2 regions of the Nocardioides sp. CCNWLW239 genome follow, and region 2 is predicted to be linked to the other one. Evidence: predicted binding sites of a transcription regulator. Region 2 holds the regulator's gene; the other holds the start of a gene.
The links. The regulator LexA, encoded in region 2, represses DNA repair genes until DNA is damaged. The targets are predictions, from matches to a motif close to TCGAACANNTGTTCGA.
Positions count from the first base shown of each region.

Region 1: a site for LexA is predicted at 3,778-3,793, ahead of WBG06_RS02240 (alpha-ketoglutarate-dependent dioxygenase AlkB). Genes of this name have one in related genera too.

Region 1 is NZ_JBBBNW010000001.1:446,418-455,979, reverse strand. Features, by position in the region: gene WBG06_RS02260 (VWA domain-containing protein) at 1-654, opposite strand, end outside; gene WBG06_RS02255 (hypothetical protein) at 645-1,148, opposite strand; gene WBG06_RS02250 (DUF58 domain-containing protein) at 1,135-2,022, opposite strand; gene WBG06_RS02245 (AAA family ATPase) at 2,037-3,050, opposite strand; gene WBG06_RS02240 (alpha-ketoglutarate-dependent dioxygenase AlkB) at 3,146-3,757, opposite strand; gene WBG06_RS02235 (GntR family transcriptional regulator) at 3,904-4,617, shown strand; gene WBG06_RS02230 (hypothetical protein) at 4,639-4,989, opposite strand; gene WBG06_RS02225 (DUF4031 domain-containing protein) at 5,224-5,490, shown strand; gene WBG06_RS02220 (MFS transporter) at 5,548-6,792, opposite strand; gene WBG06_RS02215 (HD domain-containing protein) at 6,833-7,450, opposite strand; gene serA (phosphoglycerate dehydrogenase) at 7,476-8,672, opposite strand; gene WBG06_RS02205 (nucleobase:cation symporter-2 family protein) at 8,868-9,562, shown strand, end outside.
Region 2 is NZ_JBBBNW010000002.1:341,895-351,456, reverse strand. Features, by position in the region: gene WBG06_RS07620 (SGNH/GDSL hydrolase family protein) at 1-253, shown strand, start outside; gene WBG06_RS07615 (ATP-dependent DNA helicase) at 264-2,258, shown strand; gene WBG06_RS07610 (MXAN_6640 family putative metalloprotease) at 2,340-3,896, opposite strand; gene lexA (transcriptional repressor LexA) at 4,052-4,831, opposite strand; gene WBG06_RS07600 (LysM peptidoglycan-binding domain-containing protein) at 5,012-5,404, shown strand; gene WBG06_RS07595 (hypothetical protein) at 5,513-6,424, opposite strand; gene nrdR (transcriptional regulator NrdR) at 6,823-7,323, shown strand; gene WBG06_RS07585 (vitamin B12-dependent ribonucleotide reductase) at 7,530-9,562, shown strand, end outside.

The DNA of each region.
Region 1 (9,562 bases), on a different contig from region 2:
GCCCTGCGGGTCGTTGTCGGAGGCGACGATGACCGCCCGCCCGCGCTCGGAGTTGGACAGGTCGAAGCGCTTGACGCAGGAGACGATGCCGTCGCTGATCAAGGAGGCGCGCTCCTTGCCGAGATAGGTGCCGGCGACGTACTCCTGGTCGCCGAGGGCGAAGGCACGGCCGGCCCGAGCCAGCTCGTCCTGGACCCAGCCGTAGTCGTCGGTGAGGGGGAAGACGGTGACCGCGGCGTCGCTCCACAGCACCAGGCTCACCCGCTCGCCGTTGAGGCCGGAGACGAGCTGGGAGTAGGCCTGGGTGACCTGGGTGTCCTCGTCGAACATCGAGGTCGAGGCGTCCAGGCAGAGCACGATGTCGCGGGTGGAGTAGCGGTTCTGGGTGATGTCGGTCGTCTGCGGCCGGGCGATCAGCCAGATGCACCCGATGACCGCGAGCGCGATGCCCGCGGTCTGCCACCACGACAGCCACCGTTGCTGGGTGGCCAGCTCGCGGAACCGGGGAAGCCGCTTCAGACGCTCGGTGTGCGCCACGAGCACCGCGTCGGCAGGGCGGCGGTGCACCCGGGCGGCCATGACGACGATCGCGGCGACCGCGACGAGCGCGAGGACGAGCACGATCGCGCCGAGGACGGGCCACTTCAGGTCCATGTCGTCACCACCTGACGGGCCCGGTCGAGCGCCTCGGGGAATCGCTGCGCCGCTCGGCCCTCTTCCTCGGAGGCGAAGGCGGGCGGGTACATCACCTCGACCGCCATCGCCAGCGGACGGGTGCGGGGGTCGCTGCGTACGGTCGCCTTCAGGTCGGCGAGGACCATCTTGTCGGCAGGGATCTGGCTGACCTCGGCGACGTAGTCGCGCACGGTGCGGCTCAAGTGCTGGTGGCCGACCCTCGCCGGTACGTCGCCGCGGTGCACCGCCCGCTCGATCCGGTCGATCTCGGCCAGGTGCTCGGCGCGGAGGTCACGCGGCTCGGGGACCCACGGGGTCTCGACCTCGACCACCGGCGGGCGCTCGCGGGTCAGCAGGATGACCGCGAGATAGTAGAGCGCCACCGCGGCGAGCAGGGCGAGCGCGAGCACCAGCCACCAGCCCGAGTGGGCCAGCGGCTGCTGGAACTCCTCGGGGAGGCTACCGGCGCGCATGGCGGTGCCTCTCCAGGAGGTGGAAGACCGCGCCGATGGCGGAGGTGTCGTCGTGGACCCGCTGGTAGGCGATGCCCAGACGGTCCAGCGAGCCCCGCAGGCCGTGCTCCTCGGCGGCGGCCAGGTCGGCGTACTGGGCCTGGAGGACCGCGTCGCCCCGGAGCCAGCCCGGCAGGGTCGAGACCGTGTCGATGTCGACCGTCGGCGCGCCGCCGGCCACCGCGGTGGTGGGGTCGAGATCGTCGATGCCGGCGACCAGCACCTCGTGCTGGACCGTCAGGCGGCGCAGGACGGCCGCCATCTCGTCGCTGACCGCGTGCTCGTCGGTGACGACGAGCAGGATCGCTCGGCGGCGTACGTTGGTGGCGACGTGGCGAAGCACCGCGACGATGTCGGCCTCGGCGGCATCGGGCGTGATCGCGTCATGGGCCTGCCCCAGCGCCCGCTCGAGCGCGACCTCGGTGTCGGCGGACTTGGTGAGCTTCTGGGTCTCCGAGTCGCCGTAGGCGACCGCCACCTTGTCGCCGTGCCGGACGCCCAGCCAGCCGACCAGGCCGGCGGTGAAGATCGCCAGCTCGCGCTTGGTCGTGGTGCCGGTCGCCTGGGCCGCCATGCTCCGGCCGGTGGAGATCGCCAGCAGCACCAGGTGCTGCCGCTCGGCGGTGAACCGCTTGACCAGCAGGCTCCGGGACCGAGCCGTCGCCTTCCAGTCGATGTCCTTCACGTCGTCGCCGGGGACGTACTCCCGCAGGTCGTGGAAGTCCATGGAGCGCCCCGTCTGGAGGGACGCATACTCCCCGTCGAGCAGGCCGACCACCTTGCGGTGGGCATGGATCATCAGCCGCGTGCGGATCCGGGGAAGGTACGTCGCCATGTGCTCGGCTGGGGTCAGGGGCTCGGGACCGCGCGGACCAGCGCGTCGACCAGCATCTCGGGCTGGACCTTCTCGGCCAGCGCCTCGAAGCTGAGGTGCAGCCGGTGGCGCAGGATGCTGTGGCGCAGCTCGCGCACGTCCTCCGGGGTGACGTAGGAGCGGCCGAGCAGCAGTGCGGCCGCGCGGGAGGCCTGCAGGAACGCGATCGAGGCGCGCGGGGACGCGCCGATCTCGACGTAGGAGCCCGTCTCCGGCCCGAGCAGCTGACGGGCGTTGCGGGTGGCCTGGACGAGGGCCACGATGTAGCGCTTGATCGCCGGGTCGACGTAGACGCGCTTGGTCAGCTCCTGGAGCCAGACCACGTCGTCAGGGTCGGCGACCGGGCGCGTCTCCTCGTGGTCGGGGCCGAGCGTGCCGGCCTCGATGCGCTCGAGGACGACGAGCTCCTCGGCGTCGCTCGGGTAGTTGACGATCTCCTTGAGCAGGAACCGGTCCATCTGCGCGTGCGGGAGGACGTAGGTGCCCTCCTCCTCGATCGGGTTCTGGGTGGCGAGCACCATGAACGGGCGCGGCAGCGGATGGATCTGGCCGGCGATGCTGGTCTGGCGCTCCTGCATCGCCTCGAGCATGGCGCTCTGGGTCTTCGCGGAGCTCCGGTTGATCTCGTCGAGCAGCACGAAGTTGGCGTGCACCGGGCCGAGCTGGGTCTCGAACTCGTGGTTGCGCTGGTCGTAGACCTGGGTGCCGATGATGTCGCTCGGCAGCAGGTCGGGGGTGCACTGGATCCGGGAGAACTTGGCCTTGACCGTCTGCGACAGCGTCGAGGCGGCCAGCGTCTTCGCCAGCCCGGGGACGCTCTCGAGCAGGACGTGACCCTCGGAGAGGAGCGCGATCAGCAGCGCTGTCCGGAGTCGCTCCTGGCCGACCACGCGGCTGCTGAAGGCGGTGCTGACCCGCCCGACGATCTCCTTCGCCCTGGCGATCTCCTCGGCGGACGGCGGGGCGAGGGGTGTTGCGGTGGTGGTCAAGGCGGCTCCAGGAGGCGTGGCTGTCGGTCCCATCCTTTCCTACCAGCGTACGGAACGTATCTGGGACCCGCCTGAGAAGACGCTCGCGACCGCTCTCAGAAGACGTTGCGGGGGCGGAACTGGACCGAGATCCGGGGGCCGGCGGAGGAGACCTTGGGGATGGCGTGCTCCCAGGTGCGCTGGCAGGAGCCGCCCATGACGACGAGGTCGCCGTGGCCCATCTCGATACTCATCCCCTTGCCCCCGCCGTGCGGACGTAGTGCCAGGCGGCGGGGGTCGCCGACGGAGACGATCGCGACCATCGTGTCGGCGGTGCGGCCACGGCCGATCTTGTCGCCGTGCCAGGCGACCGAGTCGTTGCCGTTGCGGTAGTAGCAGCAGCCTGCGGTCACGAACGGCTCGCCGAGTTCGGGGAGGTAATGGGCGGTCAGGCGGCCGCGGGCCTCGGCGAGCCGGGGGTGGGGGAGCGGGTCGCCCTGCCCGTAGGTGTGCAGCAGCCGAGGGACGTCGACGACGCGGTCGTACATCTGCCGGCGTTCCTCGCGCCACGGGACGTCGTGGACCAAGGCCGCGAAGACGTCGTCGGGATCGGGCAGCCAGCCACGGGCGACGTCCACCCAGGCTCCGCGGTCCAGATGGATCCGCTCGTAGGTCGTCTCGGTGGTCTCGTCGTCGGTGGGGGCGAAGAGTGTTCCCTGGAAGTCCACTCCTGCACTCTACCTCGGAATCGAACACTTGTTCTAGTGATTGAGGTCGCTGGGTTTCGTTGCGTCCGGTCTGCCCCATCTCGCTGCCGAGTCACAACTTGACGAAACGGGGGACGGTGCCCAATGCGTGCACCTACGCTCTGCTCATGGTTGGGTCGGTCGAGGGTGAGCGGTCGCTCAAGCACGTCCAGATCCGGGAGTACGTCCGGGAGCTCGTCGTCGGTGAGAGCCCGGGTGCGTCCGCCCCTTCCGAACGTGAGCTGGTCCAGAAGTTCAACGTCGCCCGGGCCACCGTGCGGCAGGCGCTCGATGCGCTCGTCGCCGACGGCCTGCTGGTCCGGATCCCGGGCCGGGGGACCTTCGTGGCGCGACCGCCGCGGGCGGCGAGCCCGGTCCTCGGGTTCAGCGAAGAGATGGCCCGCCGGGGGATGCAGCCGTCCTCCGAGACGCTGCTGCTCCGCCGGGAGAAGGCCGGCCCCACCATCGCCGGCTCGCTGGACCTCGAAGAAGGTGCGGCCGTCATCCACTGGCGCCGCCTGCGCCGCGGCGACGGGGTGCCGATCTGCATCGAGGACGTCTACCTCGACGAGGCGATCATGCCCGACCTGCTCGAACGCACCACGCCGACCAGCCTCTACGCCGAGCTCGCCCGGCGCCGGCTGCGGCCGTCGTGGGTCGACGACACGTTCCGTGCCGACGTGGCCAACATCGAAGAGGCCACGCTGCTCGGCCTCTCAGTCGGCGTGCCCGTGCTCCGCAGGCAGCGGAAGTCGGTCGCCGGGGACCGCTACGTCGAGGTGTGCCGGTCTGTCTACCGCGCCGACCGCTACGCGCTGCACCTGCAGCTCGGTCCGTCCTGACCGACCTCCTTCCCGGAGGGATCAGAGGGCGCCGAGCGGTGCGACCACGTCGCCGCTCTCCTCGCAGACCCAGATCGGGTCGGGGCCTCCCAGGTCGGGAGTGATGTGCAGCGAGTGGGCCGGCGACTCGGGCGGACACGAGGTGCACAGCGGCCAGCGCGCGGAGGTCTCGCCGTCGAAGAGGATGTCCTGCACGTCCTGGGCGACCAGGCCGGCGACGTAGGCCTTGCCCTCCGGCCACTGCTCCACCCACCAGCCGCGCTCGGTCATCGCGTCCTCGAGCGCGGAGACGGCGGCCGCGCCGGCGAGTCCGCGGGCATCGAGGTCATGGAGCACCCTCGCCCGAGCCTCGAACAGCACTGTCGTGTTCATCACCGACCATTCTTGCCCACCGGTCAAGGAGCCGAGAAGTGATTCGGGCGTTCGCGAGTTGCGGAGCGATCGCCGACAGTCCAGCGCTGGAGCGCCCCTCGTCTGGACGCAGCGGAGGGAGGAGCGTAGCGACGAGCGGAGCGGAGGAAGACGAGGGTCAAGCGGAAGCGCTCGCGAATTGCGGAGCAATCGCCAACAATGCAGCGCTCGCGAGTTGCGGAGCGATCGCCGACAATGCAACCTGTGATCCTCATCGACCCGCCGAACGTCCCCAGCCGCGGACGGATGTGGTCGCATCTGGCCAGCGACACCTCCTACGAAGAGCTGCACGCCTTTGCGAGCCGGATGGGCATCCCGGCCCGCGGCTTCGACCGGGACCATTACGACGTACCCGCCGAGGCCTACGACCAGATGGTCGCCGCCGGCGCGGTCGAGGTCACCTCCCGGGTCCTCGTCTCCGCCCTCGTCTCCGCCGGCCTGCGCCGCCGCAAACCCCGCTGAGCCGTCACGCCGGTCGGCCGAGACGTCACGTCGGTCGACCGAGCGGTCACCCCGTGACTACTCGGCCGACGCGGGTGACGCTTCGGCCGACGTACCTGACGCCTCGGCGGGGGTGGCCATCCGGCGTGTGGTGAGCCAGACGGCCCCGGCGATCAGCAGGCCGAGGCCGCCACCCAGGACGAAGCCGCCCTGCCAGCCGATCAGGTCGATGGCGAACCCGGCGGTGGGGGCGCCGACGGCGCTGCCGAGGGTGATGAACGAGCCGTGCCAGCCCATGACCTCGCCGCGTACGGTCGAGGGGACGCTGCTGGTGATCGCCTCGAGGGCGGCGGTGAGGGTCGGTGCGCAGAAGAAGCCGCTGAGCAGGAGCAGCACGGTGAAGGAGATCGGGTCCCAGGCGAACGCGGTGAGCACCGTCGTCGCGCCCAGCAGCACGAGCATCACCGCGGTCGAGGGGTGGCTGTTGAGGGCGCCGTAGATGAGGGCGCCGAGCAGCGAGCCGAGCGCCCACATCGCCATCACGATCCCGAGCAGGGCGGTCCGGTCGAAGTCGCGCATCGCGGCCACGGTGCCGAGGTCCTCGGCGATGAGGATGAGCGAGGCGGTGAACGTGCCGATGAGGAGGAGCGTGACGCCCGGGTTGACCCACGACGGCAGCCCGAAGCGGCGGGCGGGGGTGGCGGTGTCGCTCGGGACGGCATCGCTCGGTACGGCAGGGTCGCCCTCGGTGATGCTCGGGTTGAACAGCCACAGCGCTACGGCGGCCACGATCCCGAGCCACTGGATCAGCAGCAAAGCCTCGGCGGTGCCGAAGTAGCTGGCGCCCAGCACGCCGATGACCGGACCGACCATGAAGCCGAGCTCGGTCATGATCGCGTCGGCGCTCAGAGCGGCGGTGCGCTGCCCGGGGCCGACCGAGCGGAGCATCACCTGCCGGACGATCGAGAAGGACGGGACGGTGAAGAGACCGGCGACCGCGACCAGCGCGAGCAGCGGAAGGTAGCCGACCCAGGGTGCGATCGACCAGGCGATGGGAAGGACGGCCAACGGCAGCAGGAGCGTACGCCGCAGGCCCATGCGGTCGAGGAGCCGACCGAGCCAGGGTGCCGAGATCGCCATCGCGATCGCGAGGACGGTCGAGACCAGGCCGGCCTCGGCGTAGGAGCGGTCCAGCGGGCCGACCACGTGCAGGGTCACGATGACGGAGGAGGCCGGCATCGGGATCCGGAGGAACAGACCCAGCACGAGAATGCGGCGAACGTCAGGAATCCGCCACAGGTCGGCGTACGTCTGGAAGCTCACCGAGAGATTCTGTCACCCCCGAGGGGTATCGACCGAATTGTTATTGATCAGGCGACAGGTATGTGGTGAGGGTCTCCAGCTCGGCCGTGACGTTCGCCCGTGCGGCGGCCTCCCAGCTGATCGCCGCGAACGGCGTCGAGAAGAGGGATTCCTTCTCCAGCAGCCGCTCCAGGACCTGGGCGCGGCCGATCCGGAACTCCTCGTCAGAGAGGTGCTGGTACTCCTCGCGGACGGTCGCGACGTACTCGGCGTAGCGCTCCGGCGGGGCCGCCAGAATCGCCAGGTCGGCATCGGAGAGCACTCGACCACCGTGGTCGTCGGGTGCGGGGTCGTGGGTCTCGGTCAACCGCACCAGTCGGGCGACCTCGGCCACCGTGTCCGCCTCCAGATAGGCGCTCAATGCCTCCTCGGCCCAGCTGGCCGAACGCTCCTCGGCATCCCGTTCCCCGTCGTAGACGGAGTCGTGGAAGAACGCCGCCAAGGTGACCGTCAGCGGGTCGAAACGCTCTCCCTCCTCCCGGAGCTCCTCGATCCGGTCCAGCACCTCGGAGAGGTGTCGGCTGTCGTGGTAGCGCCGGGTCGGCTCGTCGTACGCCGCCAGAAGCTCATCGAGAAGGTCGACGGCTTCGGGCAGCGGCCAATGTCGAGGGAGATCCATGGGCCAGAACGCTAAGGCATGTCGCTCACGCGTGGTAGGAACGCACCCACCGCGTGTGCGGGTTGCCCGCGATCTTCTCGAGCGTCGTCGGGGGTACGTCGGTCGCGTCGGTGACCACGAAGCCGGTCTCGCCGGCGGTGGCGAGGTATTGGCCGGTCACGTTGACCCCCTCGGATGCGAGCAGGTTGTTGAGCTCGGCGAGCACGCCCGGGACGCTGTCGTGGAGCAGCGCGAGGCGTGCGCCCTCACCCAGCGGCGGCGGCTGGACGGCGGGCAGGTTGACGCTCAGCGCGGTCGAGCCGGAGTGGACGAAGTCCCGCAGCTTGCCGGAGACGAACCAGCCGATCTCCTCCTGGGCCTCCTGCGTGGAGCCGCCCACGTGCGGAGTCAGGATGACGTTGTCGAGACCCTGCAGCGGGCTCTCGAAGGCATCGCCCTGGGCCTTGGGCTCGATCGGGAAGACGTCGAGCGCGGCGCCGGCGATGTGACCGGACTCGATGTGCTTGCGCAGGGCGTCGTTGTCGACCAGGAAGCCGCGGGCGGCGTTGATGAACAGCGAGCGCGGCTTCATCTTCGCGAACTGCTCCTCGCCGAACATGCCGAGGTTGCCGGGGCGCCCGTCGATGTGGATGGAGACCACGTCGGCCTCGGCCAGGAGCGCGTCGAGGGACTTCATCCGGCGCGCGTTGCCGTGAGCCAGCCGGTCGGCGATGTCGTAGAAGATGACGTAGAAGCCCAGCGCCTCGGCGACGTTGGACAGCTGGGTGCCGATGTTGCCGTAGCCGATGATGCCGAGGGTGCGGCCGCGGACCTCGTGGGAGCCCTTCGCGGACTTGTCCCAGATGCCGGCGTGCATCTTCTCGGTCTTCTCCGGCAGCCGTCGGGCCAGGGAGATGATGTAGCCGATGACCAGCTCCACGACCGAGCGGGTGTTGGAGTAGGGGGCGTTGAAGACGGCCACGCCGCGCTCGGCGGCTCCGGCCAGGTCGACCTGGTTGGTGCCGATGCAGAAGCAGCCGATCGCCTTGAGGTCGGGGGCTGCGTCCAGCACCCGCGGGGTGATGTGGGTGTTGGACCGGATGCCGAGCAGCGTCACACCCGGGAGGGCCGCCACCAGCTCGTCCTCGGAGAGCGACTTGCTGCGCAGCTCGACCTCGAATCCGGCCTTCTCGAGGTTCTCGACAGCGACGGGATGGATGTTCTCCAGGAGCAGCGCCTTCATGGCTCAAGGGTAGGCCGTCCGCGTACGTGCCCGGAATCGTCGCCGAAGGCCGGACAGTGCGAGCAGCGGGGCCTGAAACATCCGTCGCAGCCTTGAAATAGTCGTGCAATCCGCACGACGGAGCCCCGAAACCGATGACAGCCATCCTGATGGTCCCCACGAGCCGGTGACGGTGCCGGCGCCCAAGGAGGCGGTATGACCCTCATCGACACGTTCCGGACCGGCAGGAAGGGAACTCATCCGGTCGATGACGTACCGCCGCTGGCGCAGCTCGTGCCGCTCGGCCTCCAGCATGTGCTGGCGATGTACGCCGGCGCGGTGGCCGTGCCGCTGATCGTCGGTGGCGCCATGGTCGGTGCCGGTCAGCTCGAGCGGGGTGACATCGTCCACCTGATCATGGCCGACCTCCTGGTCGCCGGCATCGCGACGATCCTGCAGGCCGTGGGTGTCGGGCCCTTCGGCGTACGTCTCCCGCTGATGCAGGGCGTGACCTTCGCCGCCGTGGGGCCGATGATCTCGATCGGGACCGCGCACGGGATCACCGCGATCTATGGCTCGGTGATCGCCTCGGGCGTCTTCATGATCCTGGTCGCGCCGTTCTTCGGCAGGCTGATCAGGTTCTTCCCGCCGCTGGTGACCGGCACGATCATCCTCATCATCGGGGTCTCGCTGATGCGGGTCGCGGCCGGCTGGTTCGGCGGTGGCACCGCGCTCGGTCCCGACTTCGGGGCACCCAAGGCGATCGCGATGGCGTTCGGGACCCTGCTGATCGTGGTGCTGCTGGAACGGTTCGCACCGTTGGCGATCCGCCGGGTCTCGGTGCTGTGCGCGCTGGTCATCGGCACCCTGGTCGCCATCCCGCTTGGGATGACCGACTGGTCCGGTGTCGC
Region 2 (9,562 bases):
GAAGGGCCACGAGGTCGTCGTGCTCAGTGCGCCCAAGGTGAAGTCGCGGGCCAAGGCCATCAAGGTCGTCAACAAGATGATGCGGCGGGTATCGGCGGAGTACGGTGTGACGTACATCAACGTCTTCGACCTCGAGCTGCCCATGCTCGAGGACAACACCCATCTGACCGTCGCGGGCCACATGCAGTTCGGGGAGATCGTCGCGCAGCGGATCGCGGAGAGCCGATCGGAGACTGTCCCCGCCCACGGCTAAGGTTGCCCGAGTGACCGCAACCGACACCGCCTCCCAGACGCCCGTACGCGAAGCCCTCGCGGATGCGGTCGCGACCCTCGGCGGGGCCACCCGTGAGGGTCAGGTGTTGATGGCCGACGCGGTCGCGCAGGCCCTGGCCGACGAGGAGCACCTGCTGGTCGAGGCCGGCACCGGCACCGGGAAGTCGCTGGCCTACCTGGTCCCGTCGCTGCTCCACGACAGCCGCGTCGTGGTCGCCACCGCGACCCTGGCGCTGCAGCATCAGCTCGTCGAGCGCGACCTGCCGCGCCTGGTCAAGGCGATCGGCTCGCGTCCCGGCGTCGACGCCTCCTACGCGGTGCTCAAGGGCCGCTCCAACTACGCCTGCCTCCACCGCGTGCGCGAGGGCGCTCCCGACGACCAGGGCACCTTGGTCGACGTGCCGTTGGGCCCGATGGCCGAGAAGGTCCTCGAGCTGCGCAGCTGGGCCGAGAAGGAGGCGGAGAAGGGCGGCAGCGGCGAGCGTGACTCCGCGCCCCGTCACACCGACCGCGAGTGGCGACAGGTCTCGGTCAACCACCGCGACTGCCTCGGTGCCGCCAAGTGTCCCTTCGGCGAGGAGTGCTTCGCCGAGGTCGCCCGCGACAAGGCCCAGAAGAGCCACCTCATCGTCACCAACCACTCGCTGCTCGCGATCGACGCGATCGAGGGGGTGCCGATGATCCCGGAATACGACGCGGTGGTGATCGACGAGGCCCACGAGCTCGTCGCCCGAGTGACCCAGGCGGCGACCGACGAGCTGACCGCGGCCGAGGTGGAGCGGGCCGCCCGCCGGGCCCAGAAGCACATCGACGGCTCCGAGGCCGACGACCTGGCCGATGCCTCCGACGCGCTGCGGGCCGCGATCAACGAGACCTCTCCGGGCCGGCTGATCACGCTGCCCGAGGTCGTCTCGGACGCGCTGATCCTCGTGCGGGACGCCGCCCGGTCCGCGCTCTCGGCGCTCCCCAAGCCGAAGGACTCCGACAGCGCCGACCCCGGCTTCCAGCAGGCCAAGGGCGGCCTGCAGGAGGTCTTCACCACCGCCGAGCGGATGGCCGCCGCCGCTGAGTCCGACGTCATCTGGCTCAACGAGGGCGGCGACAGGATTCCTCCGCGCCTGTGCGTCGCGCCGCTGCAGGTCTGGGCGCAGATGCGCGACAAGCTGCTGCGGGAGAAGACCGTCGTCTTCGCCTCGGCGACCCTCAAGCTCGGCGGCGACTTCGGCCCGGTTGCCGGATCGCTCGGGCTCAAGGCGGAGGAGCGCACCGAGCTGGGCGCCGGGGCGCAGCGCACCGAGGACGTGCTGCCGTGGGTCGGGCTCGACGTCGGCAGCCCGTTCGACTACGGCCGCCAGGGGATCCTCTACGTCGCCCGCCATCTGCCCCCGCCCGGGCGCGACGGGATGGGGGCCAAGACCCTCGACGAGATCGTCGACCTGGTCGACGCCGCCGACGGACGTACGCTCGGGCTCTTCTCCTCACGCCGGGCCGCCGAGGCGGCGGCCGAGGTCGTGCGTCAGAAGCTGCCCCACCTGACCACCCTGGCGCAGGGCGACGCGCAGCTGCCCGAGCTCGCCGCGCAGTTCGTCGCCGACCCGCACACCGTGCTCTTCGGCACCCTGTCGCTGTGGCAGGGGCTCGACGTGCCTGGCGACACCTGCCAGCTCGTGATCATCGACCGGATCCCGTTCCCGCGCCCCGACGACCCGCTGATGTCGGCCCGGCAGCAGGCGGCCGACAAGGCCGGCGGCAACGGGTTCATGCAGGTCGCCGCGACCCATGCGGCGCTCCTGCTCGCCCAAGGGGCCGGCCGGCTGATCCGCACCACCACCGACCGCGGCGTCGTGGCCGTCCTCGACGCCCGTCTCGCGACCGCCCGCTACGGTGGGTTCCTCAAGGCGAGCCTGCCGCCGATGTGGGCCACGACGGATCCCGACGTCGTGCGGAAGGCCCTCAAGCGGCTCTCCGAGATGGCCTCTGCCTGACCCACGGCCGAGTCGGCTCGTACTGAGCGACAAGCACGCCGAGTCGGCTCGTTGGAACGAGCCGACTCGGCGGGGGTTGGGTCAGCGGTAGGTCTTCGCCCACCAGCGGTGGGTGGCCTTGTCCGGCGAAGCGATGCCACGGCATGAGTACGCGGTGCCCTGGCCGCACCTGAAGTTGCTGCTCGCGTTGGCGAAGGTGACCTCGACCTTGCGGATCCGCTTGGAGGAGAAGCCCTCGATGGTCTTGGTGGCGATGCCGTCCCGGTTGGGCTTGAGGTAGTAGACGCCGCGGGTGCCGTCGGTGCGGAAGACGCTGACCACGGCCGCGTTGGCGTTGGGGCGGGCGACGTCGACCTTCACGCGCAGCTTCCAGCCCTTGCCGACCTTCTTCGGGACGAGGCGCTGGGAGGCGTACGTCAGGTGCTTGAGGGTGAACTTGCCGTCGACGGTCTGTCGCTTGGCGGGGAGCGCGGTGCGTCCGTCGTAGACCGGCGCGTAGTAGGCGCGGCCCTCGCTGTAGGTCTTCCGGGGGGCCAGGTTGCCGGCGGCGAAGCGGGTGTATTGGGTCTTCAGCGTGGTGCCGCGGTCGGCGAGCGCCCGTCGGATGGCGAGCGTGGAGTAGGTCGACTCGGCTCGTCGCCAGATGTCGAGGACCACTGCCGGAAGCTGGCCGCGCTCGCGCGCGTAGCGCTCGGAGAGGAACCGGAAGAAGATCCAGTTGCCGTAGATGCCGAGGTTGGAGGCGTTGGAGTTGTCCAGCGGCTTGCGCTGGTCCTCGAGCTGGCCGTAGGCGAGATACTGCCGGTTGTCGTCGATGCTGTCGTAGACCTCGTCCTCGACCCAGGTCGCGGTCGACTCCATCATCCAGCGGTCCTCGCCGGCGTCGTAGGCGAACTGGACGGCGTGGAAGTATTCGTGAGCGGCCGTCACCCGGAGGTTCTCGGTGGGCGTGTTGTAGTAGCCGTATTCGCTGCTGGCGTAGTTGTTGTCCAGCACGCAGTAGGCGGTCGCGGCCGTCTTGGAGACCTTCGACTCCGGCGCGCAGTAGCCGTAGTAGCCCTCGTCGTAGAGGTTCTCGAGGTAGATGTCGACCTTGCCCGGCGTGACCGCCTTGTCGGCCGCCGGCTTGCGGTATCCCGCCTGCACGTAGAGGTTGTGGACCTTGGTGACGACGTCACGGACCTGGGTCGCGTACGCCACCGAGGCACGGTCGCCGCCGGAGCCCGGCGTGTAGTGGACGCAGACCGCGGTGCTGCAGGTCTGGCTCGTGGCACGCGGGCGGGCGAGCAGCTCGCGAGCGGCCGTCTTGTCCGAGCCGTCCAGGGCGTCCTTGGCGTTCCACAGGTTGGTCAGCGCGATGGTCGCGTCGGGGCGGCCGGCGACGTGCCGACCCGGCACCACCTGCCGGACGCCGCGTACGGACTGGTTGCGCTTGATCTTCTTCGCCTCGGCGAGCGCCTCACGGGCGGTCTCCTCCGTCACCGGCTGCTCGGCGCTGGCTTCACCGCCGGTCACCGCCGAGGTCGCCGGAGTCGACCCGGTTGCGGGCATGGTGGCGACGAACGTCGCGACGACCATGCCTGCGATCAGGACGAGGGAGCGTTGTTTGCGGGTGATCCGGCGGGCAATGTTTCGCATGAGATACCAGACGTTCGGGATGACAGACCACCGCAGTCTAAGCGCACGACCCCGCCGTGTCCGGGGGACACGGCCGATTGGGCGTTGCCCACGGACGAAGCAGCCGCCGACCCGATGACGGGTCGGCGGCTGGATCGCACGCAGAATGCAGGTCGTCAGAGGCTGCGGAGGACCGCGGTCACCTTGCCGAGGATCGTCGCGTGGGTGCCGTCGATCGGCTCGTAGGCAGCGTTGTGCGGCAGCAGCCAGACCTTGCCGTCCTTGCGGGAAAGGGTCTTGACGGTCGCCTCGCCGTCGATCAGCGCGGCCACGATCTCACCGTTCTCCGCGGTCGGCTGCTGGCGCACGACCACGAAGTCGCCGTCGCAGATGGCGGCGTCGACCATCGAGTCACCGGAGACCGAGAGCAGGAACAGGTCACCGTTGCCGACCAGCTGCTTGGGGAGCGGGAAGACGTCCTCGACGCTCTGCTGGCTCGAGGTCTCCTCGGCCAGGATCGGGCCACCGGCCGCGATCCGGCCGACCAGGGGAACCATCGCGGCGTCGGGGTTGGGGTTGACCCCGGCCTCGGCGGTGACCGTCGACTCGGCCGTGCTGGTCTCCTCGGGCTCGCCGGACATGGCCTTGCGGTGGGCCATCACCTCGGGGAGGAAGACCTCGAGGGCACGAGGCCGCTTGGGGTCCTTGCGGATCAGACCACGCTGCTCCAGCGCGCGGAGCTGGTGGGCGACGCTGCTGGTGCTGGTCAGCCCGACGGCGGCGCCGATCTCGCGCATGCTGGGCGGGTAGCCGCGCTGTTCGATGCTGTCGCGCAGGTGAGCGAGGATGCGCTGCTGACGCGGCGTGAGCCCGGTCGCGTCCGGCGGCCCGTCGGGCAGCTCGCGGACGCGGCTCTTCGAACCGCCTGATCCGGTGCCTGTCTTCTGCGTGGTCATGTCTTCACATTAGTCCCTCTGGCACCACGACTTCAAACATCTGTTCGATCTCGTCACCGGTGCGTGTCGGCGTTCGAAAATTCTTGGGGTCGCTACTTGCGTTGTTCGAACACGTGATCTAACTTCGAACATGTGCTCGATCGAACACGTGATCGAGAGACCGATGAACTGGAGGCCGTGATGAGTGCAACCGTCTATGTGCTGCCCGTAGCCGAACCGCCCCGTCCGGCGCGGGATGTGCGGCGTTCGACGGTGCGGCTCACCCGGCGCGGCCGAGTCGTGGTGTTCGCGTTCGCACTCGTCGTGCTCTTCGGGATCGCGCTGATCGGAGCGCGGGTGGCGTTCGCGGCGAACAGTGCCGGCGCTGATGCCGGATTTCCTGGTGGCTCCGCCCCCGCCGCCCACACGATGGTCGTCGGCGATGGTGACACGCTCTGGGACATCTCCTCGAAGGCAGTTGCCGGCACCGACGCATCGATTCGGGAGATGGAGCAGACGATCAAGGAGCTCAACAGTCTCGAGTCGTCGATGCTCGTGTCCGGTCAGACCCTGATCATCCCGACCGCGCCGTAGGCGCCACACAGATGTCCGGCCGCTCCTTCGACCCTGGCGGCCGGCTACCGGGGAAAAGTGAGAGTGCCGCAGACGATGGGAAGCGTCTGCGGCACTCTCGCTGTGGCGTCAGTGACGCCCGCGGTACGGGGTCCCCGGGTCGGTCGGCGGCCACTGCTTGTTGCGGGTGCTGTGTCGCGGCGGCCACTCGTCGTCCGGTTGGGACGGCGGGTCTTGGGGCGGACGCGGGGTGGGCAGCGCCTGGGTCGCGGCGGGATCCTGGGTCAGCCGGGCCCGCGAACCGGTCTGGCCGTATCCGGTCGGCACCTGGTAGGCGCCCGACTGATACGGCGAGGAGCCGGCTTGCTGGGTCGGGTAGCTGTCCGTGGTGTATCCCTGCGATCCGTACGCCGGGGTGCTCTGCGGTGTCGACGTCGGCGTCGGCGGGTTCGAGTAGTAGGGCTGCGGGGTGGGTGGCGGGCTGGTCGGCGGCTGGTAGGCCGAGGCGCCGTAGGCGGCCCGGCTGCCGGTGCTCCCGTAGCCCTGGTCGTCTCCCGGGTAGCCGTAAGGCGACTGGGAGCCCGTGTCGGTGTAGGCCGAGCGACTTCCGGTGCTGCCGTAGGGCGGGTGGCTCCCGGTGTCGGCGCTGTGGCGGCTGTAGGAGCCGGTGTCCTCGTAGCTGTAGGAACCGGTGCCGTAGTAGCCCTGCTCCGGGTAGGTCTGATCCGCGTAGGGCTGGTCGGCGTAGGCCTGGTCGCCGTAGGACTGGTCCGGGTAGTCCTGCTCCTCGACGTAGGCGCTGGAGTGGTTGCCGGTGTAGTCGTCGGTGGGTGGCGGGGTGGGGGCGCCGGTGAAGTCCCGCCAGGCCTTCCCGGCGAAGGTGAAGGTCAGGAAGAGGCAGGCGACTGCAGCGACCGCCGCGATGGCGAGCTTCACCCAGGCGCCGGAATCGCCTCCCCGTGCGTCGGCCCCGAAACCGACGGCGACCCACACCAGCACACCCCAGATGACGAGGAATGCCAGTGTCGCGATCGCAGGCAAGATGAATGGTGGCCGGGGACCGCTTCTGGGGCGCGTGCCTCTCCGCGACCCGACGCGATTTCCTCCGGAGATGTTTGTCACGGGGGTCATTCTTACGCATCGAGTCCAGCCCGGCGCCGCTGAACCGGAATCTTTCGGCAATTGACCGGCGACACGCCGGGCACGCGGGGAAACCCGACCCTCGCTTGCATCGGCCGGAGGGCGGGCGTACGGTTACCACTACATCTAGTAGTTACACGGCTGTAGTTATCCACATCTAGTTCACATGAACCGATGGATGACCCACAGCGATCAGGGTGTTGTTCCACAGGGATTCACGCTCGTATCCACAGGTTCCACAGGCTCGGGCCGCCGCTGAGACGGCCTGGATCCACAAGCTTCACGAGAGGGGCTCGACCGTGCACTGTCCGTTCTGCCGGCACAGCGACACCAAGGTGCTCGACTCCCGCGTGGCCGAGGAGGGTGGCCAGATCCGGCGCCGCCGGGTCTGCCAGGAGTGCGGGAAGCGGTTCACGACCGTCGAGCAGATGCAGCTGATGGTGGCCAAGCGTTCCGGCGCGGCGGAGCCGTTCAGTCGGGACAAGGCGGTGCACGGCGTACGCAAGGCGTGCAAGGGCCGCCCGGTCACCGAGGACCAGCTCGCGTGCCTCGGCCAGGAGGTCGAGCAGGCGCTGCGGAGCCAAGGACTGGCCGAGGTCCCCAGCCACGAGGTGGGGCTGGCGATCCTCGCGCCTCTGCGAGAGCTCGACGAGGTCGCCTACCTGCGCTTCGCGAGCGTCTACCGGGCCTTCGAGTCGGTGGACGACTTCGAGCGTGAGATCCAGATGCTGCGTACGGAACGGGAAGTCCAGAACTTCGAGACAGAACATCCGGTCGAGGCCCCGGTGGGCTCCGACTAGATACCCACGGCCATTCACAGCGAGATGGCACACAGACGGGCCCGGGCAGGCCGTGGGGAAGCGACCTGTCCGGGCCATCCAGCGAAACAGACCAGGCTCAGCACACGAGCAGGGCGTACGAAGCCCGAACGGGCGCAACAGGAGACTCCACCATCAGCACCGACCAGCAGTACGGCACAGCGATCGATGACAACAGGGGGAACGAAATGACAGACACGGCAGCAGAGGCACAGGCAACGGCGAAGGCGGGCTCCGGGCTGAAGATCGAGCGGATCTTCAGCACCGAAGGCGTCCACCCGTACGACGAGATCACCTGGGAGCGACGCGACGTCGTCCAGAAGAACTGGAAGACCGGTGAGACCGTCTTCGAGCAGACCGGAGTCGAGTTCCCCGACTTCTGGTCGATCAACGCCTCGACGATCGTGACCACCAAGTACTTCCGCGGCGCCCTCGGCACGGCCAAGCGCGAGCAGAGCCTGAAGCAGCTCATCGACCGGGTCGTGAACACCTACGTCGCCTCCGGCAAGGAGAACGGCTACTTCGCCTCCGACGCCGACGCCGACCTCTTCGGTCGCGAGCTCACCTGGCTGCTGGTCAACCAGCACTTCGCCTTCAACTCGCCGGTCTGGTTCAACGTCGGCACCGAGTCCCCCCAGCAGGTCTCGGCCTGCTTCATCCTCTCGGTCGACGACTCCATGGACTCGATCCTGAACTGGTACAAGGAGGAGGGCCTGATCTTCAAGGGCGGCTCCGGTGCCGGTCTCAACCTCTCCCGCATCCGCTCCTCCAAGGAGCTGCTGAAGTCCTCCGGCGGCACCGCCTCCGGTCCGGTCTCCTTCATGCGTGGCGCGGACGCGTCCGCGGGCACCATCAAGTCCGGTGGCGCCACCCGCCGCGCCGCGAAGATGGTCGTCCTCGACGTCGACCACCCCGACATCGAGGAGTTCGTCGAGACCAAGGCGCGCGAGGAGGACAAGATCCGCGCGCTGCGCGACGCCGGCTTCGACATGGACCTGGGCGGCAAGGACATCTCGTCCGTGCAGTACCAGAACGCCAACAACTCCGTGCGCGTCTCCGACGAGTTCATGCGTGCGGTCGAGGAAGGCAAGAAGTTCGGCCTCCGCGCCCGCACCACCGGTGAGGTCATCGAGGAGATCGACGCCCGCGAGCTGTTCCGCAAGATCTCGATCGCCGCGTGGGAGTGTGCCGACCCGGGTCTGCAGTACGACGACACCATCAACGACTGGCACACCAACCCGGAGACGGGCCGGATCACCGGCTCCAACCCGTGCTCGGAATACATGTCGCTGGACAACTCCTCCTGCAACCTGGCGTCGCTGAACCTGCTGAAGTTCCTCAAGGACGACGACACCTTCGACGCGGTCCGCTTCGAGCAGGCCTGTGAGGTCGTCTTCACCGCGATGGACATCTCGATCTGCTTCGCCGACTTCCCGACCGAGGCGATCGGCCAGACCACCCGCGACTACCGCCAGCTCGGCATCGGCTACGCCAACCTCGGCGCCCTGCTGATGGCGATGGGTCTCGGCTACGACTCCGAGGGTGGCCGCACCATGGCTGCCGCCATCACCTCGCTGATGACCGGTGCCGGCTACAAGCGCTCCGCCGAGCTCGCCGGTGTCGTCGGCCCCTACGCCGGCTACGCCCGCAACGCCGAGGCCCACCTGCGGGTCATGCGCAAGCACCAGGCCGCCAACGACGCGGTCCGCTCGATCAACCCGGTCGACCGCAACATCATCGACGCGGCGACCAAGGTGTGGGCCGACGTCATCGAGATCGGTCGCGTCAACGGTTTCCGCAACGCGCAGGCCTCGCTGCTCGCGCCGACCGGCACCATCGGCTTCATGATGGACTGCGACACCACCGGCATCGAGCCGGACTTCTCGCTGGTCAAGTTCAAGAAGCTCGTCGGTGGCGGCTCGATGCAGATCGTCAACCAGGTGATCCCGCGCGCGCTGAAGAAGATGGGCTACCAGCCCGAGCAGATCGAGGCGATCGTCGCCTACATCGCCGAGCACGGCCACGTCATCGACGCGCCCGGCCTGCGCCAGGAGCACTACGAGGTCTTCGACACCGCGATGGGCAAGCGTGCGCTGAAGCCGATGGGCCACGTACGCATGATGGCGGCGACCCAGCCGTTCCTCTCCGGTGCGATCTCCAAGACCGTGAATCTGCCCGAGTCGGCGACCGTCGAGGAGATCGAGCAGGTCTACATGGAGTC